DNA from 3 places in the Paenibacillus sp. FSL M8-0228 genome. Region 3 is predicted to be linked to each of the others. Evidence: predicted binding sites of a transcription regulator. Region 3 holds the regulator's gene; each other region holds the start of a gene.
What was found. The regulator LexA, encoded in region 3, represses DNA repair genes until DNA is damaged. The targets are predictions, from matches to a motif close to CGAACATATGTTCG.
Positions count from the first base shown of each region.

Region 1: MKY98_RS19145 (YolD-like family protein) is a predicted target of LexA. The motif match lies at 6,965-6,978, and genes of this name have one in related genera.
Region 2: recA (recombinase RecA) is a predicted target of LexA. The motif match lies at 1,422-1,435, and genes of this name have one in related genera.

Region 1 covers NZ_JBBOXA010000001.1:4,288,477-4,299,186, forward strand. The annotation lists gene MKY98_RS19115 (AI-2E family transporter) at 1-464, opposite strand, end outside; gene MKY98_RS19120 (methyl-accepting chemotaxis protein) at 676-2,649, shown strand; gene MKY98_RS19125 (hypothetical protein) at 2,815-3,027, opposite strand; gene MKY98_RS19130 (PRC-barrel domain-containing protein) at 3,038-3,559, opposite strand; gene MKY98_RS19135 (cysteine desulfurase family protein) at 3,696-4,847, opposite strand; gene MKY98_RS19140 (zinc-ribbon domain-containing protein) at 5,433-6,557, shown strand; gene MKY98_RS19145 (YolD-like family protein) at 6,590-6,925, opposite strand; gene MKY98_RS19150 (hypothetical protein) at 7,053-7,613, shown strand; gene MKY98_RS19155 (hypothetical protein) at 7,779-8,291, shown strand; gene MKY98_RS19160 (hypothetical protein) at 8,412-8,645, opposite strand; gene MKY98_RS19165 (AAA family ATPase) at 8,869-10,026, shown strand; gene MKY98_RS19170 (S8 family peptidase) at 10,019-10,710, shown strand, end outside.
Region 2 covers NZ_JBBOXA010000001.1:2,250,729-2,261,438, forward strand. The annotation lists gene MKY98_RS10590 (competence/damage-inducible protein A) at 1-1,262, shown strand, start outside; gene recA (recombinase RecA) at 1,505-2,566, shown strand; gene MKY98_RS10600 (regulatory protein RecX) at 2,762-3,511, shown strand; gene rny (ribonuclease Y) at 3,886-5,430, shown strand; gene MKY98_RS10610 (TIGR00282 family metallophosphoesterase) at 5,508-6,302, shown strand; gene MKY98_RS10615 (stage V sporulation protein S) at 6,432-6,692, shown strand; gene MKY98_RS10620 (dipeptidase) at 6,815-7,882, shown strand; gene MKY98_RS10625 (low temperature requirement protein A) at 8,060-9,148, shown strand; gene pduL (phosphate propanoyltransferase) at 9,291-9,863, shown strand; gene miaB (tRNA (N6-isopentenyl adenosine(37)-C2)-methylthiotransferase MiaB) at 10,164-10,710, shown strand, end outside.
Region 3 covers NZ_JBBOXA010000001.1:3,198,457-3,209,166, reverse strand. The annotation lists partial or broken gene tet (Tet(L)/Tet(K)/Tet(45) family tetracycline efflux MFS transporter) at 32-1,435, shown strand; gene MKY98_RS14145 (GNAT family N-acetyltransferase) at 1,660-2,199, opposite strand; gene MKY98_RS14140 (hypothetical protein) at 2,429-2,569, opposite strand; gene MKY98_RS14135 (hypothetical protein) at 2,610-2,774, opposite strand; gene MKY98_RS14130 (hypothetical protein) at 3,010-3,312, opposite strand; gene lexA (transcriptional repressor LexA) at 3,596-4,222, opposite strand; gene MKY98_RS14120 (LysM peptidoglycan-binding domain-containing protein) at 4,410-4,778, shown strand; gene MKY98_RS14115 (DUF896 domain-containing protein) at 4,887-5,093, shown strand; gene MKY98_RS14110 (hypothetical protein) at 5,214-5,723, shown strand; gene MKY98_RS14105 (HAD family hydrolase) at 5,879-6,673, shown strand; gene MKY98_RS14100 (1,2-dihydroxy-3-keto-5-methylthiopentene dioxygenase) at 6,773-7,315, opposite strand; gene metH (methionine synthase) at 7,597-10,710, shown strand, end outside.

The DNA.
Region 1 (10,710 bases), 1.1 Mb from region 3:
TCCATAAAGGTAGAAATTCCGGTTGCCATCCGATTCTCTAGTTGGAAAAACCATTGATTCATACCCGTTCGCACCCCTTGGGGCAAAATGCCGCTATCCATATTCGTCATTAATCCCTGTGCATGCATGGTCAGCTCAGGCAGATGCTCATTCAGCTCATCCAGTTGTTCAATAAACATCGGAATCAGGTTCATCAGAATCACAACGAGACTGGCCAAAAATACAGCATAGATGAGCAGCACAGCTACGCTTCGAGGCACCTTGCGACCGCCCAGCATATTGACAACAGGATTAAGTACATAGGAGATGATCATCGCTACCGCAAACGGAGCAATGATTGTTTTCAGAAATTCATACAAATGAAAAAACAAAGGTCGCAGCAGCCAGATAAAATATAGAATGACAAGTCCCAGCAGCGTCCATATTCCGTACCGGAACAGTCTACTTTTCGTTAATTGCTCCATTTCGTGCCCCCTTACCGGACTAGCCTTCTTTAAGTATATGCCTGTACCTCTACTTTAATCCTTCCCGCGAGTCTGGAATGCTACATCGATTACCATTGTAAAAAAATGATGAAAACGGATGAAAATAATTAACAAAGTCATTCCATCTGACGATATAAGTACAAAGCACTATTTTAGGATTTCATATTTCTGAAACATCGGGGGTCATTACATGAACTTAAAAATCAAGCTTATTCTCCTTTTCACTTGCATTGTTATCGTTGCAGCCGGGCCTTTATCCGTTATTAGCATGACAAGTATCAAAAATCAGGCTAACCGTGACATACAAGAGCTTATGACTAGTAAAGCCACCGAAACCGTCAATCAGCTCGACGGATGGACCAGCGGCAATGCCAAAATTATCGAGACACTGGCTGCAGGTCTGGAATCGAGTGATATTTCATCAGATGCCAAAACCGTATCTCTGAAAGCAGCTTTTGAAAACTATAAAGATCAAAATATTTCCAACATCTACGCAGGCTTTGAAGATGGATCCTACTGGGATGGATCTGGCTGGTTTGAAGCTGGTTATGATCCTCGCGCTCGTCCGTGGTACAAGGATGCCAAAACCAAGGGAGAAATGTATTATTCCTCACCTTACACCGATGCAGGCAGCAATGACTTCACCATTTCTATTGCTAAACCTCTCAAAGATTCCAACGGCTCTATCACCGGGGTAGTCAGCGAGGATATTATGTTAAATGATATGACAAAAATCATTAAAGACATAAACCTGAACGGATTAGGCTACGCATTTCTGATTGACCAGAATGGAGTTGTGGTCGCACACCCAGACAGCAAGCTGGCCGGTAAAAACCTTAAGGATACGCCCGAGTTGGGTTCATCAACTGCGGCCCTGCTGAGCACAGCTTCGGGAAAAACAGACTATACCTATAATGGCAGTGACCGTCAGCTTTATTTTAAAAAGATGCCTAGCACTGGCTGGATTGTAGGATTGTCCATTTCAAAAGATATTGCTTTTCAGGAGTATTACTCCACTCGTAATCAGTTGATTATTACCGTTGCTATCATCTTGGTCGTTGCTATGCTGCTGGCAATCTGGGCGGCAAACAACTTTATCAAGCCAATTCGGAAGCTTCAAGTGAACGTCAAACGTATAGCTGAAGGCGATATGACAGCTCGTGTGGACATTAAGGGTAAAGATGAAATTGCCAGCCTGGGTACAGATTTTAATATCATGTCTGATAATCTCTCTCACCTGTTGCGCAAGGTATCAGATACTGCAGGCGATGTCAGCTCAGCTTCCCATGATATGCATCAGCACGCTAAGGATACTGGAACCATCGCGTCACAAATCTCCAGCGCAGTTCAGGAACTTGCCCAAGGAGCGAGCGACCAAGCTGAGGCTGTATATTCCGGCTCTGAGAAGCTGACTCACATGACAGGCTCCATCGACCAGATTGGCGAAAGTGTCAAACGGACCCAAACTGCCGTATTCGAAACAGATTCTGCCGTGCTTGCAGGGTATGAAACAGCTGAACGTCAAGCGAAACTGGCCGCCGAGTCCAGACAAACGACGACTGCGGCAGGGGAAGCCGTAGATTCACTCACGCTAAAAACTCAGGATATTGAGCGGCTGGCCGGAGCCATCCATGATATCGCCGCACAAACAAACCTGCTGGCCCTCAATGCATCTATCGAAGCAGCACGGGCCGGGGAACACGGACGAGGTTTTGCCGTCGTCGCGGGAGAAGTGAGAAAGCTGGCTGAGCAAGCTGGCAGTTCCAGTGACAGTATCATGAGTAAGCTGGAAGAAATTAAGATTGCAGGAGTACAAAGCGCGGAGGAAATGAAGAGGGCTCTTGCTGTAACTGTAGAACAGGAGCACGCTGCCATTGCAACGAGACAGGCGTTTGAGTCCATTCGTGGCGCTTCTCAGCATATGCTTGCCCAAATTGAGGACGTTACAGCCGCCGCAGATGATCTCCGTGTGAATGCCGGGCATATTTCCGACGTCATTTCCAGCGTTGTCGCTGTTTCTGAGCAAAGTGCAGCATCTACAGAGGAAGTGGCCTCCTCTGTGCAAGAACAAGGTCATGCCATGAATAATATTGCTGACCTTTCTGCCAAACTCGATTCTCATGCAGATCTTCTATTGGAAGAGGTCAAACGCTTTAAATTGTAGAACTTACAATCTTCACAATAACGGTATACAAAAGAGGGTGCCCTCAGCCATTATGGCCGTACGGGGCACCCTCTTCGTTGTTTTTTATCAAGCGTTATACAACCTACTAAGCCGTATGTAGATCACACCTCTTAGTAAGCAGCCTGTCCACCTTTGGTGTCCAGCTTAGGAAGAAGCGTGAATTTGCGGCAAGTCCTGTTGTGCCATCTCATCTCCAAAGAATAGGTCGTCCAGCGAACTGAGCGTTCCATCCTCTTCCACTTGGTAGACAGACATTTTTTCACCATTCACCTGAAGTTCGATAAAGCATCCCCAGCAATAAAATTGATGGGAGCCAATTTTTCCGATATCTTTGGAATTACAATTCGGACATCTCAATAAACTCACCCTATCCATTAACAGAATATATGGCTTTTTCCAGACGCTGCTCGCTTAATGGGGGAACCATAACAGCATTTTCCCCGATGGACATCTCTTCGGTGCAGGGCAGCCATTTCCGCCCCTCTATAATATCCGATACAAAACCATCGCTGATTTCCAAGCCTATTATGTTATTGCCCATTTCCTGGTCAAAATAAACATCCGAGATGTGCCCGAGCATAAGCCCTTCCTCTGTTAGCACGGATAGATCCTTCAGTTTACAAGGCCCAAGCAAGTACGTATGTTGTATATCATGGGCCTCCATTTTACGCACAGCCTGCTGATTGCGAATCATGATCGCATCCTCACCGTAAGCAACGATGTCATCCCAAGCAACCATTTTCACGTGAGAAGAAAAAAGTCCCTTTCCTTCCAACTCGATCCCTGAGATTCGCCAATCCGCTGTCACCATAAAGTCATGTATTTTACCAATCTGCTTCCCGTCCTCCACATCGAAAACGGCAAGTCCGATCATATCTTGAAGCTTCATATATAGGGTACCTCCTCATTCTGCAATCTGAACGAAGGTGCGGTCCTTTTCCTACATGCCTGTCAGACCTTGCTTCCGTTCATGCAATGAAATGGAAAAACCGCCCCTCCCTTCTTATTAAAATGCGGAGAAATCCCTAGTACCTAGTACGCAGCCGCTTCCATATGGTTTCAATTTTCTTGGCCGTGTATTCCATTTCTTCCGTAGTATTACCCAAACCGAAGCTAAACCGAATCGCTGAATGTAAAACATCTTCAGGAAGATCCATCGCCTGCAATACATGCGATAGCTCTAAAGATCCGGAAGTGCAGGCTGATCCGCTTGCTGCTGCGATTCCTTCCATATCAAGGTTCATCAGCATGGTCTCTGTACCAATGGCCGGAAAGCTAACATTGAGAACATTAGGTAAAGAATGATCAGGGTCACCGTTAATCACAAAATTTTGGCTACCCAGAGTGTCTTCCAACCCTTTAAGCAACGTCTGGCGAAGAACCGTATCGTGCGCCCCACGCTCCTCAATGGAAGCATTAGCAAGAGTTGCGGCTTTAGCCAGCCCCGTAATACCGGCGATATTTTCTGTTCCGGCACGGCGTTTCTTTTCCTGAAGTCCCCCATGCATTAGCGGCTGAAGGCGTGTACCTTGGCGGATATACAATGCCCCAACCCCTTGCGGTCCGTTAATCTTATGACCAGACACACTCAGTAAGTCAATCGGGAGGTTCCGGCAGTCGATGGATATATGACCGAAAGCTTGAACCGCATCTACATGGAATACAACTCCATGTTCTCTCGCAATCTGCCCTACTTCTGAGATCGGCTGAATGACGCCCACCTCATTGTTGGCATACATCATGCTGATCAAAAAAGTATCTGGTCGAATGGCAGCCTCGATATCCGCAGGGTTCACGCGTCCAAACCCGTTGACCGGGACATAAGTTACCTCATACCCCGCTTTTTCCAGCTCATCACAAGCATGAAGCACTGCATGATGTTCAACCGCAGTTGTAATCATATGCCCTGAAGTACGGCCGTCTGCCGTAGCCGTCCCAAACAGGGCCAGATTATCACTTTCTGTTCCTCCGCTCGTAAAAATAATTTCTTCAGGCTTGCAGCCCAAAGAGGCCGCAACGGCATCCCGAGCAGCGCTGACGGTGCGCTTGGCATCGCGGCCAAAGGCATGAACGCTCGAAGCGTTGCCGAATTGGCCAGTCATGATGTCCATCATAGTCTGCGCAACCTCAGGATGCATAGGAGTCGATGCGGCATGATCCAGATAAATTCTGTTCATGTTATCCACCTCAAATGTAGAACATATATAAGTCGTTATCTACACAAGCATACAGGAAGCGAGTTAAAGCCGCAAGGGTAAAGGGTTTTTGCGATTTTTGAGCTAGTTACATCAACAAGAAAAAATAACGATCTACAAACCTTTTTGCGGGTAACTTACGGGTAATGATTAGAAGCCTTATTGGCATACGCCAGTAAGGCTTCTTTACAATTCACTTAATTACATTGTCTCATTGTTTTACTAAGTATATCTCCAAAGGAATTCCCTAAAAGCCATTGTCATGTTTTTTATCATTATCATTGGTCTGCAATTTCAAACAATGATTTTTCTAGCTGATCTTGCAAGTCTGTTCTTCCGTTGAAATTCTTACATATACGTCTGTCACGCTGTACACTTCCATATTTTTGATAAATATATTCATAACAAGCGGTTCGTAATTTATCAGGCATCTATGCATCACATATTATTTTTAGACAGGTTATCTGAATTCTTCCCATGTGATTAGACCTAGAAAAATATTCCTATGTTTGATAGACTACTTTTTATGAAGCAACAGAGTTCCAAGAAAGGCAGGAGTAAAAAAGAATGCCCTGTGATAAATGTGGGAAAGAAATACCCAAAGGAAGCGCCTTCTGCAATTATTGCGGAAAGGAAGTAACTATCAATATTGCACCGCAAGAAAAAACATCCGAAATTAGGAATGATGGTTCGATTCCTAAGAAGATCAGCTATAGGAAGAAAATTATTATCTCAATTGCTCCATTTCTTATTTTATGTCTTATTATCGTAAGCTATTTAATTGCTGCTCCCTATATCAGTTATATTCAGGCCAAGTCATTAATGAATAACGGTGAATTTGAGAAAGCAAATCAAGCCTTCACCAATTTGGATGGGTACAAAGATTCCGATGAGTTGATTAATGAAACCAAATATCTAAAGGCACAACACCTGCTAAAAACTAAAGAATACGAAAAGGCTATTGAAATGTTTATCAATTTAGTCAATTACAAAGATAGTGTCAAGCTAAAAACAGAATCAACATACTTACTGGCAAAGCAAAATTCCTCTCAGGATAACTACGCTTCAGCAATTGAATTACTTGAACAAATTCAAGAGTATAAAGATTCCTCTAATTTGTTACAGGAAGCGAATTACCGAGAAGGAGTAAAACAATTCGATTCGTTTCATTTTAAAGAAGCGACGAAGTTATTCACTGCCAGTGGTAACTATCAAGACTCAGGGGAATATCTGGCTAAAGCATTCTTGCTAGATCATTTTCAAGGGATTTGGAAAGATACGTCCGGCTATGAAAATCTGACTTTTAAAAACGGTGAAGTAATCAAAGTATTGTTCCCTAACTCACAGGATAAAAGCACTTATACCTGGTCAACCACTCTCATCGGTAATAAATTACACGACGATAACGGCACAATATACTACCTAAAAAACGATAAACTGATCGCAAAAGATAAAGACGCATACCTTGGTTCTACATCATTTGTTAAGACTGGAGATTACGAAGATATTCCACCAGAAAAACTTGCTCCTCAAATCGGAATGACTGAACTGGAAGTTATAGACTCCAAGTGGGGACTCCCGAAACACGTAAACAAGACCACTACTGCCTATGGTGTAAATGAACAATGGGTGTACGATCATTACAAGTACATCTATTTTGAGAACGGGATCGTAACAGCAATTCAAGACTAATTCATCATGTGTAGCCCTGGGAGAACCGAGGGCTACATTACTGCTGACACTATATCCTCCAGCTTAATCCAACTATAATCATCTTCCCCACGGAACAGTTTCACTTCACGTCTAGCAGTGTTAATTGACGTAACTACACCAGTCATAACCGTGTCGTCAAACGGGCTAAATACGGTCACGCTGACAGGCTGACGTGAGTTGTAAGACTCTATTAAAGCTTGTTCAATCAATTGTACCTCCTGGTCGTCCAACTCCGGTTTGCCTCTCCGTTGACGGTCCTTCATAAGCTTCAGGTATGCTTCCTTGTGTTCAGGGATGATGATCCGGCTGCTTTCCCATAAGCCGTTATCTTCTAATTTTTTAGACATGTATGTAGCCTCCTGTATTCTGATGTACAAATTATATTCCGAACACACGTTCCTTACAAGAGGATGAAATATAGAAAAATATCCCTTATACTGATAAACTATAAAAAAACACGAGGTGAACAATCAGATGCCAGTTTTGTTAAAAAAAATATGCCTTTCAATAGTTACAGTCTTCTTCTTTTGCTCGATTATAATCCCCCACGCATCCGCACAGAAACCTTACGAGAATTTTAATACTGTAGGTAATTGGACACTGGGCTCTGCCTTTTCGGACTTACAGCCACAGCTCAAGAACATGAAAATTGAAACAGAATATTATCAAATCGCATACAGTGGGGATGTTGCTTTCTTTGACGACAATCAATATCTTAACTTCCACAACGGAATTCTTGAATATGCAAGTGTTTATCAAAAGGGAAAAGGTATCAAAAACAAATTTGTGGTGGGCGATACAGTAAAAAAAGTCGTCGATAAACTAGGAAATCCCTTAACTAAAATGAATACATCAGATTCAATTTATTATTCCTATGGTAATGATTACACTGACCCTGAGCTGACGGTAGAAATAAGGAACGGTAAAGTAATTTCCGTGCAGCTCGAAAAAATCACAGAAGGGTTCCCGGACGAAAATAGGGCAGTTCAATACTATCTGAATAATAACAAAGATAAAATTAGTTTCATAAAATGAATGAACCCCGGAGCAATCCGGGGTTTTAATATTATGAAAACTTGTTAAAAATTCTAGTAGCTTGGCTCTTAATACCCTCTAATTTTTTCTGGGCACCTTATTGATCAAGTTGAATATAGTACGACTGTGAAGTGAAAATAATAAACGGAAGGTGTGTTTTGAATTATGTTTCAATATCGTTCGATGCATCAATCACCAGGAACCTTTACAGTCCCCACACAGCCAGCAATGCCCATCCCTCAAATTCCTTATGGAAGCAGCGGTGGTCTCAATTCAGTTAATATGACAAATATACTAGGACAATATCAACGCCCGACTGAACAACCTCCTGCACAAATGTTGAGTCTTTATCAACAATTAAAAGCAAACCCGACCTTGCTAAAAAAAGTAATTCAAATGCGCCCTCAAAATATACAACAGGCTTTGGAGATAGTTCAATCTGATGGAAGTAGCCAAGGAGGAGTTTACGATCACAGTACTCCTAGAAGCAGGGCAGTAGAAGACTATGATTATAGACCTCTTCCAGGGTTTTGTTATTTTAGATATAGCCTTATTTTTACCTGGACAGATGTATTTTTAATGTGGCCTGTGACTAATATCTTTGGTTTTGTTATAGGTTACTGTTTCTTTACACCATGCGCAGTGCCAGATAGTCAAATTATTTTTGCTTTATGTTAATTTCACAAATAATTCTAAGGCGATATCCTCTTTTTCAGAATAACGCTGATGAATAAGACATAATTAAGCTGATGAATAAGACATAATTAAAATGAAACAATAAAAAGGACTCCGTACTGGTTACATACCAGCGGAGTCCTTTTTCACATCTACTCTAAATTCAAACTGATTCCTCATGAAATAGCTTCCGTTAATCTTAATCGACTCCGGTGTAATCTTCTCCACTATTCCACCGTTGTCCACAATATCTATCAAATCCTCACCCAACGGCTGGACCACATATACTCTTACCTGGCTTAAAGCAGCTGCAAATAGTTCGATATCCGACTTTAACACTTTATATGTGTGATTCATTCTGATCACCTCAATTAGCTATTCGATGGATTGTGTAAAAACCCCTTCTATGTATAAATCCCAGTCTAGGAACGTTTGTTCTTGACCGAAATATAAATTTGTATTATTGTTCATATTAGTTGATAGGTCTGTCCGACTTGTCCGAAAAATCCACGTATAAAAATGGCATAAAAGGTGGTATAATAAGGTCTATATTCCGGCTTTGTCCGAACGGGTGGTGTTTATGAGATCCGATTTTGTAATTAAACTTATCGAGGCGTTTAACAACAACGACGATGAAAACTTTAAAAAAACGGTCCTTGAATTGTCCGAGGAGGAAAGAAAAAAAGGAAATGTTCAATTAGCAAATAAGATAACAACATCTTTAAAATCGAGAAACATAAGTCCAAGTACAAAGAAAAGAGAACCCACATTTTCACCTTCTTCAGGTCTTAAGATGTTTGAACCCACGGGTATGTATACCCCTCGGGATAAGACATCTAATAACAGTTTAATCGACTGGTACCATCCTCAAGAAGTTCAACAAGATTCGCTAATCCTAAGTAAAACAATATCAGGTCAAATTGAATATATTATTAATGAATATGAAAATCGGGATCAGTTGATCAAATTGGGGCTCAATTTTGAAAACAGACTATTGCTTTGTGGTCCTCCAGGTTGCGGAAAAACTTCTACTGCTTTTTCTCTATCTAAGTCATTGTCTTTGCCTCTAGCTTATGTTCGACTAGATAGTCTAATTTCATCCCTCTTGGGCCAAACAGGAACTAACATCAGAAAAATTTTCGAGTCAGTTGATAAGAAAAATGTGATTCTCTTTCTTGATGAATTTGATGCAATTGCAAAAAAACGTGATGATAAAAATGAATTAGGGGAATTAAAACGAGTAGTTAATACCTTACTACAGAATATTGATATGCTTTCAGACGATGTTCTCATAATTGCGGCGACTAACCATCAGGAATTACTCGATGCAGCTGTTTGGAGAAGATTTAATACAGTTTTGTATCTTGAATTACCCGATCAAGAAATGAGAGTCAATTATCTTGAAACACAACTAAAGAAATTCGAACTAAATATACAAGCGGATATTAAAAAGGTCGCTGATATTAGTAAAGGCTTTAATTTTTCTCAGCTTCATGATGTTGTTGTAAAAACCGTTAAAAATACTCTTTTTCATCAGAAAAGAATTTCAATTTCCACAGCTGATTTTGTAAAAACAATTACAAATATGCTTCTTTTATTTAATGAAAGTGCTGTGGACGCGTCGTATCTTCATTTGCTTAAAAGTAACGGCTTAACCCTAAGAGAAATCAGTGAAATAACCGGCATACCTAAATCAACCATTTCTGATCGAATTAAGGAGTTGAATAAGGTTGAATGATCGAAGAAAACCAAATAACAAAAATAAAGATCCAAAATCACATTTTTGGATACCTGATAGCGAAGTAGATCTGGTGGAATATAAACCACGATCGATACCAACACCAAGAGACATTAATCATGTTGAACACGGCACAAATTTAGCAAAAGGAATTGAAGCGATACGAAAGTCACACCGTCAAAATAAAACACCAATCTCAGATAATATAATTATTTTTAAAGTTGAACTAGAAGAAGGAGACACGATTGATGATCGAGGAGACTTCGAAAAATTATTTACGAAAAACAAGTTGATAGTTAATTCGATTAAAAAGTCCAACGTAGCAATTGTTTCAACTTCTCCTGAGAACTTAAAAGAGTTTGACCGAAAGTTGTCACAGTATACACAAAAAGATGGGAAATCTCATGATTTTTTTCAGTATATAAAATCGATTTCTTCCTACGCTTCTGAAGATAAACTTGCTCAATCGCTTAAAGACTCTAATGCGACTCAAGATGTACAAATAACTTTGATTCCTAGTTTAAAGTCTTCTGATTATGAAAAAATGATTGAGTTTCTATCTAGTAATATATTATCAGTGCAAGGTGAGTTGTTAGACAACGTTATACTTCAAAACAATACACCTGTACTACGAGCGCTTATTCCTTCCAGCGGACTAAAAGTATTGGCTGATCAAGAAATAGT
Region 2 (10,710 bases), 950 kb from region 3:
CTGAAATAATTGCGGTAGGAACAGAGTTATTGCTCGGACAAATAGTGAATACAAATGCTCAATATTTGTCACAAGAGTTGGCTACAATTGGAATCGATGTATATTTTCAGACTGTGGTTGGCGATAACATAGATCGGCTTCAGGAAGCCATAAGAATTGCTCAGAAGCGTGCGGATATTATTTTATTTTCTGGCGGTCTGGGACCGACCCAGGATGATTTGACGAAAGATGCGATAGCGTCTGTATTGGGGCGAAAATTGCACATAGATCGTCTTGCAATGGACAAGCTAGATCAATTTTTTCGTAACCGTGGGGTAGAAATGACCGAAAATAACCGCCGGCAGGCGCTTTCTATTGAAGGTGCTACTCCGCTTGAAAATGAGACAGGGCTAGCTGTGGGCGACGCAATTGCACAGGATGGTAAATTTTATGTAGTTTTGCCTGGACCTCCTAAGGAACTCAAACCGATGTTTGCAAACCAGGCCAAACCTTGGTTGCTTCAGCAGGCATTGAGCGGTGAGGAAATGCCAATTTATTCAAAAATGCTAAAATTTGCAGGGATTGGTGAGTCAGCTCTTGAAACCCGTTTGTTAGATCTGATCCAATCCCAGACAGACCCCACGATTGCTCCTTATGCCAAGGAAGGGGAAGTCACGATCCGTATATCCACCAAGGCGGCCAGCGAAAGTGAAGCATTGATTAAGCTGACGGCTACGGAAGTAGAAATTCAGCAGCGTCTTTCGGAATTTATGTATGCAAGCGAAGATGTTACGCTGGAGAAGGTTATCGTAGATCTAATGGCCAATCGCGGACTCACTGTGAGTGCGGCAGAAAGCTGTACAGGTGGAATGCTGATGGAACACCTCACTTCTATACCTGGCAGTGCTACTATGTTTCAAGGTGGCATCGTGTGCTATTCCAATGAAATGAAGATGAAATTACTCAACGTGCCTTGTGATTATTTGGAAGGGGATCAAGCGCCAGGTGCAGTGAGTAAGGAAGTGGCCCTTGTGCTTGCAGAGCAGGCGAGAATGATCATGGACAGCGATTTTGGACTTTCAGTTACTGGTGTAGCCGGGCCTGGGTATTCCGAACGGAAGCCAGTCGGTCTAGTGTATATTGGCATTGCTGAACGCGACAAGGAAACGGAAGTACATGAACTGAGACTGAGTGGTAACCGCGAAACAATCCGACTGCGATCAGTCAAAGCGATTCTGTACAGATTGTGGCGCAGGCTGGTAGAGAACGAGAAACTCTCTTAATCATCTATGTACAGTGTGGGTCGTAGAGTTGTTTTAGATAGATATTCATGATATAATCACCTTATCGGAAGAACCGTTGCAAAGCCTTTTGCCAGCGGTTCTTTTTTTGTTTTAAGAGACAGGTGTAATTACAGAAGAGAGCTGTGTGAATAAAAAAAACGAATGTATGTTCGAAAAAATGCTTGGCAAGCGTGTCAAAACAAGGTATTATTAAAGTACAAACAATGAAGGATGTGAGTTTATTGTCAGATCGTCGTGCTGCGCTGGATATGGCGCTCCGTCAAATAGAAAAGCAATTTGGTAAAGGTTCCATTATGAAGTTGGGTGAGTCTACCCACATGCAAGTGGAAACGATCCCCAGTGGTTCGATTGCTTTGGATATTGCGTTAGGAACGGGCGGCTTTCCAAGAGGCCGGGTTATTGAAATATACGGACCGGAATCATCCGGTAAAACGACAGTAGCTCTTCACGCTATCGCAGAGGTGCAAAAAACAGGCGGACAAGCCGCCTTTATCGACGCCGAGCATGCGCTTGATCCGTCGTATGCAAGCAAGCTGGGTGTCAATATTGATGAGTTGTTACTATCGCAACCAGATACAGGAGAGCAGGCGCTTGAGATTGCCGAAGCCCTTGTACGTAGTGGAGCAGTAGACATTGTAGTTGTTGACTCCGTAGCGGCACTTGTGCCGAAGGCAGAGATTGAAGGCGAAATGGGAGATTCCCACGTCGGTCTTCAAGCACGTCTGATGTCGCAGGCATTGCGTAAGCTGTCTGGAGCCATTAACAAATCGAAAACTATTGCTATTTTTATTAACCAGCTACGTGAAAAAGTAGGTGTTATGTTCGGTAACCCTGAAACAACACCAGGTGGACGTGCCTTGAAGTTTTACTCTACGGTACGTTTGGATGTTCGTCGTATTGAAAGTTTGAAAATGGGTAACGACATTGTGGGTAACCGCACACGTATTAAAGTCGTGAAGAATAAAGTTGCCCCTCCATTCCGTCAGGCTGAAGTGGACATTATGTACGGTGAGGGCATTTCCAAAGAAGGTAGCTTGATCGATATCGGTACGGAGCATGACATTGTCGACAAGAGTGGAGCTTGGTATTCCTACGAAGGTGAGCGCCTTGGTCAGGGACGTGAGAATGCGAAGCAATTTTTGAAGGAAAATCCGAACATTGCTAGTACGATCGAGCAAAAAATTCGGGTGGCAAGCAATTTGATTACGACGGTTGCTCCGCCTACAGAAGAAGAGTTGGCACAGCAAGCCAAGGAAGAACAGGAATTGTTGGAGCTTGAATAAAGCTTGGTGAATCCTGATTTGTGAACTGGAGCCAGGGTTATGGCACAATCCGGTTGAATAGCATGATTCTGATGCCCTGCACAGTTGTGCAGGGCATTTTTGCATCAATTAAAGCTGCTTTGTCAGCGGAATCTAACTTTTGCGTAGCAGTTGTCCAAAGACTGCTTTCGTGAATTTCAAAGTGAGGGAAACATATTGCAGTTGGACGATGAAGATGAATATTCTGCGGAAGCAAATAAGCAACAAGAGATTTCTCTTTTTCCGGATCATGAGGAATTGATGATTACTAGGGTAGAGCAGGGACAGGGACGCAAACGTGGACGCTATATCATTCATTTTGGCCCGTATTCATTGTCTGTATTAGAAGATGTAATGATCAAGTACAATATGTTCAAAGGAACGTCATTCGTCAAAAAAGAACTGGAAGATATTGTTCTGGCAGATGAAAAGCAACAGGCCTATGTACTCGCGCTTCGATATTTGGGGCGAAAGCCTCGCACACGTCAGGAAATTGCCCAGCGTTTGGTGCAAAAAGAACTGGATCAGTCTGTTATTGACGAAGTAATGGTCCGACTGGAAAGGGAGCAACTCGTGGATGATGATTTGTACGCCCGCCAATGGGCAAGGCAGCGTATAACTAGCCAACGTAAGGGGAAGATGTGGGTTAGGCAAGAACTCCGTCAGAAAGGCATCTCTAAAGCCTCTATTGGGGAAGCGTTAGGTGAAATCACCGATAATGAGGAGTGGGAGAGTGCTTTGACGATCGGACGTAAGAAATGGAATCAGGTACGTGGTGATATAATGGAGAAAAAAAGGAAAACCTACCCTTTTCTCATGAGACGCGGATATTCGGGGGATATGACACGCCGAGTGGTCAATCATCTCACTGCGGCCGAGCATGACGCTGCTTCAGATGACGAGGAATTGTTGCAGTGGGAGGAATAATTGCCAAACGGCTGCTGAACCTTGGGCTAGTATGAACGGATAGGATGAGCTAGTTATTACATGGAAAGCTGCATGGTACTCTACTAATGTTTGCATTCCCTTGACAATGCCATTTGTCAAATAATAAAATATATATGAAACGATACTTGTGGAACGCCCTTTTTCCTTCCAAAAAAGCGGAATCCACCGGTGAGTTCTCATCGCCAAATAACAAGTGATGCCGCTATGCCAGGCGGAATTGTACATGTGAAAGCATGTGCATATGAAATGAAACGACCTTGTGTCGTTATCTTAGTTTGACGATCAAAGTAAATGTGACAATTGCAAAAAGTCCCAAGGAATGCCTTGGAGGAACCAACGGGGAGGTGAACAGTATGATGACTGCGATCTGGTTCGTTCTCGTTGCTGTAGCCGCGTTATTCTTTGGGTTCGGGATTGGTTATTTTATTCGCAAATCTATTGCAGAAGCTAAGATCTCCAGTGCGGAAGAAGCTGCCGCGCAAATCGTGGAGAACGCGAAAAAAGAGGCAGAAGCGCTGAAGAAGGAAACGGTATTGGAAGCGAAAGATGAAATTCACCGCATCCGTGCCGAAGCTGAAAAAGAAACTCGTGAACGTCGCAATGAAATTCAACGACAGGAACGAAGATTGCTGCAAAAAGAAGAATCGCTGGATAAAAAATTGGAATCGCTGGAACGCAAAGAAGAACAGGTGGCCAACAAAGAGAAACGAATCGATGAAACCCAGCAGCAAATTGATTTGATTTACAAGAGTCAGGTAACTGAGTTGGAGCGTATTTCCAATCTGACGATGGAGGATGCAAGAAGTATTATTCTGACCAACGTAGAGCAGGAAGTTCGTCATGAAACAGCTCAGATGATTAAAGAAATTGAACAGCAGGCCAAAGAAGAAGCGGACAAAAAGTCTCGTGAAATCATCACACTGGCCATCCAACGCTGTGCGGCAGATCATGTAGCAGAAACGACGGTTTCTGTCGTCACATTGCCGAACGAAGAAATGAAAGGCCGGATTATCGGGCGCGAAGGCCGTAATATCCGTGCACTTGAAACCCTTACAGGAATTGACCTCATTATTGATGATACGCCGGAAGCTGTTATTTTGTCCGGATTTGATCCGATTCGTAGAGAGATTGCGCGTACTGCGCTTGAAAAGCTCGTAGCGGACGGACGGATACATCCGGCTCGTATTGAAGAGATGGTGGAAAAATCCCGTAAAGAGGTGGACGAACGAATCCGTGAATATGGTGAGCAGGCCACCTTTGAGGTGGGCGTGCATAGCTTACATCCGGATTTGATCAAGATCTTGGGACGTCTTAAGTTCCGTACGAGTTACGGACAGAACGTATTAAAGCACTCGATGGAAGTTGCATACTTGACAGGTCTAATGGCCGGGGAACTGGGCGAAGACGTTGTACTGGCAAGACGGGCAGGATTGCTGCATGACATCGGGAAGGCGCTGGATCACGAAGTGGAAGGATCGCACGTTGAAATTGGCGTGGAACTGGCGAAGAAGTACAAGGAACACCCGGTCGTCATCAACAGCATTGCTTCACATCACGGCGACTGCGAAGCGACTTCAGTGATCGCCATGCTGGTTGGGGCGGCAGATGCTCTATCAGCAGCAAGACCGGGAGCGCGGCGTGAAACGCTAGAGACGTACATCCGTCGTCTTGAGAAGCTGGAACGCATCTCCGAATCTTTTGAAGGCGTTGAAAAATCATACGCGATTCAAGCCGGACGCGAAGTTCGTGTCATGGTACAGCCAGAGAAAATTGATGATGCGGAAGCATTCCGACTGGCCCGCGATATTACGAAAACGATTGAGAATGAACTGGACTATCCGGGACATATCAAAGTTACTGTTATTCGCGAGACCCGTGCGGTAGAATACGCAAAATAAAAGCATTTCAATGAAAAGTGGCCACTGTTTGTAGGGCCACTTTTCATTTATGTAAGGCAGACTAGGGAGGGCTTTCTATCAACGTATTATTTATTGGAGACATCGTCGGCAGTGTAGGCAGAAAGGCACTGAGGGAAAATCTTCCTTCGCTCAAATCAAAATACAATCCGCATGTTATTATCGTGAACGGAGAAAATGCAGCTTCGGGAAGAGGCATAACCCCTGCTATCGCCAGAGAGTTTTTTGATTGGGGCGTCCATGGGATTACGATGGGAAATCATACTTGGGACAATAAGGAAATATTTGATTTTATAGATGATGAGCCACGGATCATTCGCCCGGCTAACTTTCCACCAGGAACACCGGGCCGAGGTTATACCGTTGTAAAGGGTGGAGGTAAGGAGCTGGCTATTGTTAATCTGCAAGGTAGAACCTTTTTGCCAGCTATTGACGATCCATTCCGTGCAGCAGATGAAATTGTCGATGAGTTGCGCAAAAAACATAAACATATCCTAGTTGATTTTCACGCCGAAGCAACCTCGGAAAAAATCGCTATGGGTTGGCATTTGGATGGACGTGCTTCAATCGTGGTAGGTACGCACACACATGTACAGAGCAATGACGATACAATTTTGCCACAAGGAACTGCGTATCAGACAGATGCGGGAATGGTAGGTCCTTATGAGGGAGTGCTTGGAATGCAGAAAGAGGCTGTGTTACAGAAATTCCAGACCCAGCTTCCGGTGCGTTTTCAAGTGGACATGGGCAAATGGCATTTCCATGCCATCAGCGTAGAGCTGAATGATAACGATGGAAAAGCCCGCAAAATTCAGAAAATCAGACTCAAAGAAGATGAATGGCGGATGGATTAACTTTTTTGTAAGCTGCTTAAGGAAAGAATAAGGAAAACTGTCACCAAAAAGCAGGAATTTTTTGCTGACCCTCGAATAACATCTAATAGTGGAATCAAACCATCATCATTCCCAGGGGAGGTACTTACTATGGATGTATTAAAAGTATCAGCAAAATCCAATCCTAATTCAGTTGCAGGCGCACTCGCAGGAGTACTGCGTGAACGCGGAAATGCAGAATTACAGGCGATTGGAGCGGGTGCACTAAACCAAGCCATTAAAGCGGTAGCCATTGCCCGGGGATTTGTCGCACCAAGCGGAGTGGATTTGATTTGTATTCCTGCTTTTACAGACATTGTTATTGATGGAGAAGATCGGACTGCGATCAAATTGATTGTAGAGCCAAGATAATAAATGTAAGTTGCCTGAGCCTGTTTACGATTTGTAAACGGGCTTTTTTGCATTGTGAGTCTGTTACTATGATTTTTAAAATAAATTTGTGGTGCTTCAATCTATAAATGGAGGTAAGATACATGAATGATAAGCTAAAAGTGAATTGGCCAGTTGTTGACTTTCATTGTGATGTGTTATGTAAAATGCAGCTCGATGCGCAGATCGATTTCAGTCATCCATCGCTTGATGTCACAAAAGAACGTTTGCTAGAAGGTAACGTGCAGTTGCAAACGTTTGCTATATATATTTCACAGGTATTAGGCACACCAAGATTTGAACATGTGGTACGTCAAATTGAGCTGTTCAGGCAGCATGTTACCTCTATCTCCGGTGGGTTGAGACCATTGCTGTGGAAGGAAGACTTGGCAATGTGGAAAAATGCGTCCGCAGTGCATCAGGAAGAGCAAGTAAAGCGGGAAGGAGAAGAGAAGCGCACGGAAAAGATAACGTATTTGGATGGTAATGGGACGGATCATACATGGGCACCTTGGGCTTTGCTCTCACTGGAGGGGGTAGATGCGCTGGAAGGGAACCCTTTTTATGCAGAATTATGCTATGCCATGGGAATACGATTGATTGGGCTGACATGGAATTATGCGAACTGGGCAGCTGACGGCATTATGGAACATAGAGGTGGCGGGCTGACTAGCAAGGGGCGCGATTTGGTCAATCGCTGTAATGACCTGGGACTGCTGTTAGATGTGTCGCATCTGTCCGTACAGGGCTTCTGGGAGGTGCTGGAGGAGGCTACTCTACCGCCCATCGCCTCGCATTCGAATGTCTTTGCGAGATGTGCTCATCCTCGTAATCTGCGGGATGAACAGATTCGTGCACTGATCGCCCGTAACGGACGGATTGGTTTGACCTTCGTCACCATGTTTCTCAAAGAGCAGGATACAGTAACTGCTGAGGATCTGCTACCGCATATTGAGCATATTTGTTCATTAGGGGGCGAAAGGCATTTGATGTTTGGCTCTGATTTTGACGGTATCGAGCACCATGTGCAAGGCTTGGAACACTCGGGGAAATATCCGGCTTTTGCAGAACTGCTGCTGAAGCATTACTCTGAGGAGCTAGTCAAAGGATGGCTGGGAGGTCATGCCCTGGAATACCTGCAAACGAATCTGCCTTCTAAAATGTCTTCTTAAATAGCTATTTAAGGGGATGTTTTGGCTGCGAACACTCTTGACAAAGCGAGAACGATTACGAAATAATGAGAAGTATCTTAGATTTTAAATAATATTTGCAGAAATACGGCAGACAATGGAGCGAGACTGATGGTGCACCATGCTGCACCGCTATACCAGAGGGGGCTCCATTACACAATGTTAATAAAAAAGGTTACCTGGCTTGAACTCTTTTATGACTTACTATTCGTAGCTGCTGTCTCTAAGGCCACTCATGTTTTACTACATGTTGAGCATGGTAGTATCTCGTGGGAACATATGGAGAAGTTCATTATGATTTTTATCCCGATATGGTGGGCTTGGGTGGGGCAAACTGTCTACAACAACCGTTTTGGTCAAGACAGTATAACGCATCGAATCTTTATGATCCTGCAATTGTTTTTCGTGTTAATCATGACTGCCAGTTTGAATATAGATTTTGATGCGTATTATGTATCTTTTTTTGTTGGCTATATTGGGTTAAGAGGTTTAACTGTCGTTCAATATTTACTTTCGGCGCCCAAAGAAACGGCTCATAAACAGGAAACAGCTCGTTTTTTCGGAACCTATTTTTGGATTGGAATAGTCATCTCTAGTTTCTCCCTTTTCTTTGACTCTTGGGTTCGATATTTGATTTTATATACCGGTATAGCTGTTGATATCCTCGTTCCTTTGATTGGTCGTAAAAAGTTGGTGATCACACCAATCCATACGGAGCATCTTTTAGAACGATTTGCACAGTTCACCTTAATTCTGCTTGGCGAATCTGTGATAAGTATGCTTTCTGTTTTACAATCCGATCATTTTACGGTTTCTTCCGTTGTATTTGCCGCTTTGGCTTTTATATTAGTCATCGCAATCTGGTGGCAATATTTTGAGAATATGGAGAAGCGCGTAGATAAATCAAAACAATCAGCAGGACAGACTATTATTTATGGTCATTTGTTTATTTATCTTTCCCTTAGCATGCTAGCTGCTTCGATTCAGCTCTTGTTTTTGGGACAAGTAGACTATATCTTTGTGCTTTGCTTTACCTTTGCTTCTGTTTTTATTTACTTTTTGTCGGTTTTACTGGTATTTCATCAGTACAGATTAAGTCATCTTAAACCCCGTCTCAGAGTCATTTTTTTCTTAACTGGAATACTCTGTGTCCTGTTTATCCTTAATATATTTATTGTCGTCCCCCCTCATCTCATTGTAGCTGAAATCATGCTTTTCTTTCTCCTGTTCGCTAAAACGACGATTTGATCTGATTTATAGGGATGATATTTAACGATGATTGGGGCGAAAAAGGGAACTTTATACGCTCTTCTTTTCTTTCTTGGCAAAATAGGAGTATAATAGCATGGATGTGTAAAGTATTGTATAGAGAAAAAGGAGTGACCACACGATGAGTAAAATCGTACCTGTCGGCGTTTCCGCCCGTCATATTCACCTGACTCAAGAGCATATTGAAATTTTGTTCGGAGCAGGCTATCAATTAACCGAATTTAAACCTTTGTCCCAACCAGGACAATTTGCCGCAAATGAAACGGTAGCTGTAATTGGTTCTAAGGGCCAATTTGATAAGGTTCGCATTTTGGGACCTGCTCGTCCCGCTTCCCAGTTGGAAATTTCTCGCACTGATTCCTTTGCTATTGGTGTAAAAGCACCTGTACGCGAATCGGGTAGCATTGATGGTACACCAGGAATCACAGTAAAAGGACCAGCTGGTGAAGTGGAACTGCAAGAAGGCGTGATTGTAGCAGCCCGCCATATTCATTTCCATACATCTGATGCAGCTAAATGGGACATTAAGGACAAGCAGTTGCTGAAAGTACGTGTTGGCGGCGAACGTGGTCTTGTATTTGAAAATGTTCTTGCACGTGTGTCCGATTCTTTTGCTTTGGATATGCACATTGATACAGATGAAGCGAACGGTGCCGGTGTGAAAAACGGTGACAACGCTGAAATCGTAGACTAATATACACGATTTAAATGCCGGAAGGCTTAAAGAGTCCGATTCTTGCAAAAGAATCGGGCTTTTTACATACTATATAATTCACAGATACTTCACTTATGTACAAAAAGAACATGAGTTCACTTTGCACTCAATGGTATCTGCGGTTGATCTATGGCGATGGCCTATAAATCATGCTATAATTTAGTGTAATGCCTTTTTTAAAGGTTTTTTTAGAACTTAAAATAAATTTACCCATGCCTAAAGATACAGTAAAATCACAAATTAGCTCGTGAAATAGATGGTGTAAGGAGTGACTAAGGAATGGAAAAGAAAACAAAAGATTACTCCAAATATTTTGATTTCTCGGATGCGAAGATTATTTCTGAAGATGAGCATAGCAAAAAGATCCGTATTCGCGGACGTGAAATCAACATTATGGCGGAGCCGAACCATAGAAAAGAAAAGCAACGCGGTAAAGAGGATGTACAGGTATTATATGATAACGCAGTCCCGGATGAGCTAAAGCATATCGGTGAGGGAAAGCATTACATCGTATACACATTTGGTTGCCAAATGAACGAGCATGATTCCGAAACCATAAAAGGTTTGCTGGAGCAAATGGGCTACCAATCAACCGAGGATCGGAAGGAAGCAGACATCATTTTACTAAACACTTGTGCTATCCGTGAAAATGCGGAGGATAAAGTGTTTGGCGAGCTGGGTCACCTCAAGCATCTCAAAACAGAAAAGCCAGGACTGCTGCTCGGCGTGTGTGGCTGCATGTCACAGGAAGAGAACGTCGTTAACCGGATTATGCAAAAACACGGTTTTGTCGATATGATTTTTGGTACCCATAATATTCATCGTC
Region 3 (10,710 bases):
TTGAATGTATCTTATTTCTGGAGGGTCAAAAGTGAAAACCCCTTATTCACAGTCCGTTTTGAGCTATAACCAAATTTTAATGTGGCTTTGTGTTCTTTCGTTATTTAGTGTGTTAAATGAAATGGTTCTTAATATCTCTTTACCTGATATTGCTGATGATTCAATAAAACACCTGCCATTACAAATTGGGTGAATACTGTCTTTATGCTAAGCTTTTCTATATGAACAGCTGTATACGGAAAGCTATCTGATCAGTTAGGTATTAAAAGGTTGCTCCTGTTTGGAATCATAGTGAATTGCATAGGATCATTAATTGGATTTGTGGGACATACTTTTTTTCCAACACTTATCTTGGGGCGATTTATACAAGGGATTGGTGCAGCTGCATTTCCTTCACTTGTGATGGTCGTAGTTGCTCGCTATATCCCAAAAGAAAACAGGGGAAAGGCATATGGCCTCATCGGGTCTATCGTAGCAATGGGTGAAGGGATAGGACCGGCTATTGGTGGGGTGATTGCTCATTATATTCATTGGCTTATTTACTGCTTCTTCCTGTTTTAATGTTTGTAACTGTTCCCTTCCTGTTTTAATGTTTGTAACTGTTCCCTTCCTGATAAAATTATTGAAAAAGGAAGTCATTTCAAAGAGCTCGTTTGACATTGCAGGAATCGTGCTTATATCTCTAGGTATTGTATTGTTTATGTTGTATACAACTTCTTACAGAATTTCTTTTCTGGTGATAAGCGTTCTATTTTTCTTGATCTTTTTAAAACATATCAGACAAGTAACCAATTCTTTTGTTGATCCTTCATTGGGGGAAAATACTGCATTTATGATAGGAATCCTTTGTGGCGGGCTTATGTTTGGTACCGTAGCTGGATTTGTTTCTATGGTCCCTTATATGATGAAAGACGTTCACCACTTAAGTACCGCAATGTTTGGCAGTGGAATTATTTTTCCTGGAACGATAAGTGCTATTTTCTTTGGTTTTCTTGGAGGAGCACTTGTTGATAAGAAAGGTTCCTTACATGTGCTAGCAGTCGGCGTTGCATTTCTTGCCGTCAGTTTTTTGGTAGCTGCTTTCTTTATTGAAATGACACCTTGGCTGATGTCTATTATTCTAGTCTTTGTTTTCGGTGGTCTTTCTTTTATTAAAACAGTAATATCCACTATTGTTTCAAGTAGTTTAAAACAAGAAGAAGCTGGCGCAGGAATGAGCTTGCTTAATTTTATAAGCTTTTTATCAGAAGGAACGGGGATTTCAGTTGTAGGAGGCTTATTGTCAATACGTCTTATTCATCAAAAATTTATACCAATCATTAATTTTCCATCTGCTTATTTATATAGCAATATGTTATTGATTTTTTCAGTGGTCATTATAATTAGCGGGATTTTATCTGTTATTGTATATAAACGTTCAGTTTCAGATTCCTGATAAGAGCAAAAAAGGATTACATGCTGAAAATGATCGCATCCTCACGTTTGAAGTAAGTGAATACTCTAAAAATAAATCAAAAGCTCTGCTAACCTTAATTGGTCGGCAGAGTTTTGTGTGCTGATCAGTTTGATTTTACTAGAAGATACGGGAAAAGTAGCAATGCAAAGTGTGCGTACAAGATGGTATTGTTTTTAAATTCGGCCTTATTACAGAAGGATAGGTTAATTTGAATGCTTAAACTTATAATACCAAAAAATCGCTTTCTCATGGGCTGTGGAAAAGTTAGAATATAGCATAGTATCAACTCCGCCGATTACAAAGTTATTTTTAGCATAGAAACGACAAGCTAAAACATTCACATCCTGTGTTTCAAGCATAAGGCCAACAAGATTATTCTGCTTAGCCCACTCGGTTGCTTTACTCAATAAGGCTGCTCCGATTCCCTTGTGTCTCCAGTCTTTAGCAACGGCAATATCCTCAATTAGAGCATAGCCGTTCCAATTAGTACAAAGTTTAATTTTCCCAACACAGTCGTTCTCATCATAATATAAGAAAATAGATTTTCCTTGTTCATTAATATAACTGATATCGACGTCATCATCCTCATACTGTTTAAAATATGGTTCGGGAAAACTTTCTTCTATATATGTCCAATTGTTGTTCTCGTATTTAGGTATAATCCTTCCTGACACTATAAAGCCGTTATTCTCATTTGACTTCTTAAAATCCCCCATATTTGAAAGTGACAATTTAATTATCATGGCTTGTCTCCTCCTGGTTTAATTTCTCTATGCACACTATTCTTAAAGAGAACCACGTTTTCCTGTCTGTTAGATTTATAAAAAGAGTAAAATGGTAGCGACTGTTCAACTATGTGTGATATTTTAGATCCCCTTCGCTTGCTTAAATGATTCATAGCAGTAGTTAGGTGTGCTGTTTAACACAAAAAAGCAGGAAGAATTCCTCCCGCTTTTTGCATGGAAACAATTATTAACGTCTGCGTTGTCTATCGTTTACGCTAAACAAATTAACAGCCAGTGCGTTACCTCTTGCACGTGCAGTGGCTCTTTGATTGGAACGGATGTTCAATCTTCTTCTTCTTAAATCACGTCTGCAATGTCTTCTGCTCATAATATCACCTCCCTTCAAGAAATGAAGGTGCGGTTGAATCTTAGTGGCGTTTATGCTTACGCTTGGAAATTTTGATATTCAAGGCATTGGTTGCTAGTGCATTTCCGCTTCCTGTTTTAGCAGCTGCGGCTTGAAAGACTTTAACGACCAGATATCTGTTTTTCCCGATGCGATGCTTATACGTTTTAACTCTATTTCTGATCATCTGCATATCTCCTTTGCTTAGTTCTGCTATATACATATGTCAATTGTGATAGTAATGTATCAGCATAAATCTATTAGAAGCAAAAAGAAGCTAGTACCTATATCCCTAAAGGTTAACAAAAAAACTCATGCGAACCTGTCTTCGCCTTTTCAACTTTACGTTGCAGGAGATGTTACAGGCAGGTCGGCATGAGTCTAATGTGTAGAATAAAGATAATATGCAGTTTGTATGAAAATTATTTACTATTAAGGGTGTTAAGTTTTTTTTCGTAGTACGCCTCTTGGGCAAGAATATGATTCAGTTGTTCTGAGAGCTGTTTATATTCTTGGCTGGCCTCTGGGTAATTATTTCTTTCGGAAATTACAGCTTCAAGTTGCTTTTCTAAATACCTGAAATGGATGAGTATTTGTATGTACTGAATACGATCGTAGGTTGTTATGTGTGATTTCTCTTCTGCATACAAATGATCCATTGTTGGAACTGCACAGCTTATGACGATAAATATCATAACAAACGCTGAAATTATTATTTTTTTCATTTAATTCCTCCTACAGAGCTATGAGTAATTAATATACCATATTTAGCTAAAAGAAAGAACGATCTATTAGTTTTGCCCATAACAGTATAGCTGTTCAAGATCAGTGGGGGATTATTTGAGATGATGAGGCTGATTTTATAGTAGATACAATAGGAATAGGTTGCTAAAAGGAAAGAATAGTTGTGAGATACATAGTAAGCATAATAACAATACAAAACCGGCTTGCCCTAGGCAGCCGGTTTTGTATTAGGGGATAGAATAACGGGGAAGGAAGAACGAGAAATCAGTGGAAGTCCCGGAAGAGTCCTACAACTTTGCCCAAAATACTGACGTGTGTCAGACGAAGCGGTTCAAAGGCTGGATTTTCAGGTTGAAGCCGGATATGATCTTTTTCTTTGTAGAAGGTTTTAACTGTAGCTTCGTCTTCATCTGTCATAGCTACAACAATATCGCCATTATCAGCGGTCTGCTGCTGACGTACGATTACATAGTCTCCGTTAGCAATCCCAGCCTCAATCATGCTTTCGCCTACAACAGATAACATGAATATTTTATCCTCACCAACAAAGTGTTGGGGAAGAGGAAAGTAATCTTCAATATTTTCTGTCGCCGTAATAGGAAGACCAGCGGTTACTTTGCCGACGACGGGGACACGACTAATGGAGTAATTAATCAAGTTGCTGTTATCCGATTCGTCTTGACCGAGTAACTCAATAGCCCGTGGTTTTGTAGGATCGCGGCGAATGAGTCCTTTTTTCTCTAAACGATCCAAATGACCGTGAACCGTAGAACTGGAGGCCAATCCGACAGCCTCGCCTATTTCGCGTACAGAAGGGGGGTATCCCTTTAGACGCACTTCATTGCGGATAAATTCAAGAATGGCCTGCTGGCGGCTCGAAATCTTAGACATACCGTATCAACCCCATTTAGTAACGTTTGGGAAAATTATAGCATAGAACCTCCGTTCGTACAAACATAAGTTCTAAATAATCCCTAAAAATAATTGCGAACTTTTGTTCTCTTTTCTATTGAACAAAACAAACGTTCGTGTTATATTGTGAAAACATAAGAACAAACGTTTGGAGGACACAACCATGATGAAATATAGCACCTATCAAAGTATTTTTCCAATGAATATAGAAAATTTACAGGAGACCCGAAAAGAGGGTAGGGCGCGTTTTATGCAGATTATTACCCATACTCTTTTACTTAAGCTTCTTATTATAATGATTGTTGCTTGGATTGCAGGAGCAGGTGTACTTACGGTTTTCGCGGCTCCTTCAGCTTCCAAGGAAGAAGTGACTAAACTGACAGTACAACCTGGGGATACGTTGTGGCAGATTGCCGCGAATCATAAACCGGAACGAATGGATACACGGGTATATATAGAAGGAATTGTGCGGATTAACGGTTTAGAGGATCGGGGAGTGCAGGCAGGTCAGGTACTCAAGCTTCCTGACTTATGATCTATAGACTATTAGAGCTTGTCAGGGAGCGTAATGCGGGAGCCTTGACAAGCTCTTTTCTACATGTCAAAGTGTATTATATCTTTGCTTTTATGGAGGGGACACAATTTGGATATAGACAGCTTGGTACAGCGCATTAATGAATTAGCGCGCAAAGCAAAATCCGAGGGATTAACAGAAGAGGAAACCACAGAACGTGCCAACCTTCGGGAAATTTATTTAGGTAACATTCGCCGTAATTTTCGGCAGCAGCTAGAAACGATTGAATTTGTGGACGATGATACATCGAAGGGAAATGACGGGCTGAAGCATTAATGTTGTTAAAGCGCCCAAGCCTGCAATTTGCCTTTTGTTTTAGGTACCTCTCATGGTATCTATATAGATCAGCTTTGAGGCAATTGTTTTAATGTAATATATCTGGGAAGGAATTGAGAGATGGCCCGATCATTTGAAAGAAAAGTACGCAAAAACACAGCGCATTTAAATAAATCGCGCAAAAAGCAAGGTATTCAAACCATTAGCGGCGCAGGTTCTGCAATGGATATTTTCCGTGGACGTAACATTACTGTGCCAATTATGCTGGCTGGTCTTTCTGTATTGTACATGCTTATGAGTTACTTTTTGACTAAGACCGGTATGCGAGGGATGGATTGGCTTGTATTCGGCCTGTACTTGATGCTGGCTGTTATCTTTTTTATCCGTCGTCCTTATCTGAAAGTGGGAAAGGATACTCTCTATATGCTGAAAGGTGGTAGGGAACGTCCAATGACCGCTGGGGACATGAAAGCCATCAAGATTGAAAAGGGTTACGTAACCGTTGAAAGAAAAGGTAAGGGTGGTAATTTTATTTTCACAAAATCATTAGGTCGCTATGACACGGATGCCATTGCAGAGCGACTTGAGAAGTTTGCGCTATCCAATCAGATACAGGTTGACAAGAAATAACTGATTTAGCCTGTAGCTCTGTAACAAAGGCCGTATGATGTTATTTCATATAACATGCTACGGCCGCTTGCTTAATATGGGCACACATAACGATTCAAATGCTTAATCAAGCAAATAGGCGTACATATACTGTGGAAAGAGAGTGGATAATTCAGATGACGATTCAGGCGGTAATGTTTGATCTTGATGATACCCTTTTGTGGGATGAACGTAGTGTAGAAGAGGCATTTGATGCAGCGTGTCAAACAGGCTCCCGTGAAGCAGGTGTTGATCCAAAAGCTCTGGAGGAAGCCGTACGTAAAGAAGCACGCGCTTTGTATGAATCCTATGAAACCTTTAGTTTTACTCAAATGATCGGCATCAATCCGTTTGAAGGATTGTGGGCGAATTTTACAGCAGGTGAGCAGCCTGAATTCCGTCAATTGGAACAGTTGGCCCCTGTTTATCGAAAGGAATCATGGCGCAGAGGACTCCAGCAACTAGGGATAGATAATGAGAAGTTGGCGGAAAAGCTGGCTACCCAATTTGCTTCGGAAAGACGCGCGCGTCCCCATGTATATGAAGAAACGTTTGAAATTCTAGAACAATTGAAGGGACAGTACAAGCTGTTATTGTTGACAAACGGTTCCCCTGATTTACAACAGGAGAAACTGGATGGAGTTCCTCAATTAGCTCCTTTCTTTGATCATGTGGTCATTTCAGGTTCATTTGGTCGAGGCAAGCCGGATCCGTCTATATTCCAACATGCGTTGGGGCTTCTTGGTATTGAGCCCGAACATGCTTTAATGGTAGGAGATAAGCTGACGACTGATATTCAAGGAGCGTTGGCAGCAGGTGTTCACTCGGTGTGGGTGAACCGAAACGCCAAAACCAATACCACAGAGATCAAGCCGAAGTTTCAAATCAAGCATCTGTCTGAATTGGATGGAATTATTCAGTCGTTAAAGTAAGAAATCTACACCTTTAGAAACGAGTATTAAGAAAACTCCCTTCGCTCGATTGTCACAGAGCAGAGGGAGTTTTTTATTTACACAAGGATAAATTCGTAATTATGCTTTAATGAAGGTTGGATCTTCGAACGGTTCCGCAATCCAGCCATTTTCTTCAATGAACAAGCGGACTGCCACGATCTTTTGATTCTCCATTAAAGTGAAGAAGTGAGGTATATTTTCGGGTACGGAGATAACGTCCCCCGGTGAAAGCTCTACGTTAAAATAGCCGATCTCTTCAGGTCCTTTAATGATAAAGATGCCTTTACCAGCGACAATGGCACGGATTTCATCCTCGGTATGGGTGTGAATTTGCTCAAACTTGGCCAGCAGCTCGTCCAAATTCGGCGTTGCTTCAGATAGAGTGATAACGTCCCATATTTTATATCCGCGACGTGCGGCTAAATCCTTGATTTCGGGTTCAAATGTTTTGAGAACAGCGGCCTTTTGATCATCTGTTAAGGTAAAGTTCTCTTGCAGCTCCCCGGACAATTTGGAAGCATCCCAATGTTCATACAATATCTCGTGACTCTCCAGAAATTCACGTACTTGTTCTTCACCGTTAATTCTTTCATTCGTATTACGTATTAAGATTTCGGCCATGTATCTATTCACTCTTTTCCACTCGGATTAATGTTATATAAAGAATACCATGTCTTGAAACGTTGTACAATACAGGATTTCAACATTTTATAATGCAAATGGCTATAGCTAAAGGATACAGGGTTAAGTACGTTCTAAAATGCTACAAACTATAAAAATGGATTAGAGAAGTCATTTTTACAAAGAACAACCTGTATAAAACGTATGTTTTTACTTCAATCTATCTAAATGATACGGTTTCTGCTAAACTAGGATTTAACGTTTTGCGGGGGTGAAGAAATTTGGATAAAGTTAGCTTGCAGGATGCATTACAACGAAGAATACTCCTTCTTGATGGGGCCATGGGCACCATGATTCAACAGGAAGACCTTTCCCCCGATGATTTTGGTGGGGAAGAGCTGGAGGGCTGTAATGAAATGCTGGTCTTAACGAGACCGGATGTCATTCAAGGGATTCATGAAGCCTACTTGAAGGCTGGGGCAGACCTAATTGAAACGAATACATTTGGAGCAACATCCGTCGTTTTGGCGGATTACGATATACCGGAACGTGCCCGTGAAATTAATCTGGTGGCGGCCAAACTGGCGCGTAACGCGGTGGATAAATACAGCACTGCGGACAAGCCTCGCTTTGTAGTAGGAGCTATGGGCCCAACCACGAAAACCTTGTCTGTCACAGGTGGTGTTACATTTGCTGAGCTGATTGACAGCTATCAAGAGCAGGCCTTGGCGCTTATTGAAGGCGGCGTGGATGTACTCCTTTTGGAAACCTCACAGGATACGCTTAACGTCAAAGCTGGAAGTATCGGAATTCGGCAGGCTTTTGAACAGACAGGTATCGAGCTTCCGCTAATGATTTCAGGCACGATTGAGCCTATGGGAACGACGTTGGCCGGACAAAATATCGAATCCTTTTCCATATCACTGGAACACTTACATCCAATTTCGATTGGGTTGAATTGTGCTACAGGTCCAGAGTTTATGCGTGATCATATTCGCTCTCTGTCTGAAATGTCCTCTGCAGCTATTAGCTGTTATCCAAATGCGGGCTTGCCCGATGAAAATGGCCAATACCATGAATCGCCTGATTCATTAGCACGTAAAATGGCTGCTTTCGCTGAAAAAGGCTGGTTGAATATTGCTGGGGGATGTTGCGGTACCACGCCTGAGCATATTCGAGTTATGAGTGATAGTATGGCGCAGTTTGAGCCGCGTCCGCTGGTAGGTCATCATCCTCCTGCCGTATCAGGCATTGAGCCTGTATATATTGAACAGGACAATCGTCCGTATATGGTTGGTGAGCGAACAAATGTTCTGGGCTCCCGCAAATTCAAGCGTTTGATTGTGGAAGGCAAATATGAAGAGGCGTCTGAAATTGCCCGTGCTCAGGTAAAAAGCGGAGCGCATGTCATTGATATTTGTGTGCAGGACCCGGACCGCGATGAAATGACGGATATGGAAGCGTTTTTGAAACTGGTTGTAAACAAGGTAAAAGTACCTTTGGTGATAGATACAACGGATATTAAAGTCATTGATAAAGCACTTCAATATTCGCAAGGTAAGGCGATTATTAACTCCATTAATCTGGAGGATGGTGAAGAGAAATTTGAGAACATGGCTCCTCTTATTCATAAGTACGGCGCCGCTGTTGTTGTTGGTACGATTGATGAACGCGGACAGGCTATTTCACGTGAGGATAAGCTTGAGGTAGCTAAACGTTCTTATGATCTGTTGGTGAACCGTTACGGTTTGGCAGCGGAGGATCTAATTTTTGATACGCTTGTATTTCCAGTAGGAACAGGTGATGAGCAATATATCGGTTCAGCTAAGGAAACGATTGAGGGTATTCGCATTATTAAAGAGGCGCTTCCCGGAGTGCATACTATCTTGGGCATCAGTAACGTTTCTTTTGGTTTGCCGGAAGCGGGTCGTGAAGTGCTCAATTCCGTCTACTTATATGAATGTACCAAAGCAGGTCTGGACTATGCGATTGTAAACACTGAGAAGCTTGAGCGTTATGCATCCATTCCAGAGCATGAGCGGAAACTTGCGGAAGACTTGATCTATAAAACAAATGACGATACTTTATCCGCTTTTGTAGCAGCTTTCCGCAACAAGAAAGTGGAGAAAAAAGAAAAGATATCAAACCTTTCGCTCGAAGAACGACTGGCTTCCTATGTAGTGGAGGGAAGTAAGGAGGGACTCATTCCGGATCTGGAGCAAGCGCTCGTGAAATATTCTTCGCTGGAGATTATTAACGGCCCGCTGATGAAGGGAATGGAAGAAGTAGGACGACTGTTTAACAATAACGAACTGATTGTGGCAGAGGTGCTGCAAAGCGCTGAAGTGATGAAGGCGTCCGTAGCCTATTTAGAGCCGTTCATGGAGAAGAATGAATCCTCAGTAAAAGGTAAGATTTTGTTGGCTACAGTCAAAGGTGATGTGCATGACATTGGTAAGAATCTGGTGGAGATTATTCTATCCAACAATGGTTACCATATTGTGAATCTGGGTATAAAAGTACCACCAGAACGCATTATTGAGGCTTACCGTGAAGAAAAGGCCGACATGATTGGCTTATCCGGGTTGCTTGTTAAATCGGCACAACAAATGGTGCTGACCGCACAGGATTTGAAAAATGCGAATATTGATATTCCAATAATGGTGGGTGGAGCTGCTTTAACACGTAAGTTCACTAAAAATCGTATCCGTCCTGAGTATGATGGTCTGGTTGCCTATGCAAAGGATGCTATGGATGGCCTGGATATTGCCAATAAGCTTATGAATCCTGAGTCCCGTAAAAAAATGGCCGAGGAGATGGAGGCTGAGCGAGAAGCTGAAGCGGCAATCGTCGTGGAAGCCAAGCCGCTCCCTAAACTCACTCGAGCTGTGCGCTCTAACATTGCTCAGGATATGCCCGTCTATATTCCACCAGATACGGATCGCCATGTACTGCGTAACTATCCACTGAATTATATTTTGCCTTACGTGAATATGCAGATGCTAATGGGGCATCATCTTGGTTTAAAAGGCAATGTTGAGCAGCTGCTGGCTTCGGAAGATCCGAAAGCGATTCAGTTGAAGGAAACCGTGGACAGCATCATGTTTGAAGCTGTGACAGACGGAATCATCCAGGCACATGCCATGTATCGTTTCTTTCCAGCGCAGTCGCAAGGGAATCAAATTCTGATCTATGATCCGTCGGATGTGAGCAAGGTACTGCACACATTTACATTTCCGCGCCAGCAGGTAGAGCCTTATCTGTGTCTGGCTGATTTCTTGAAATCAGTGGAATCCGGAGTTATGGACTATGTAGGTTTCATGGTCGTTACAGCTGGTCATGGGATTCAGCAGATATCTACCCAGTGGAAAGATAAAGGGGATTATCTGCGCTCG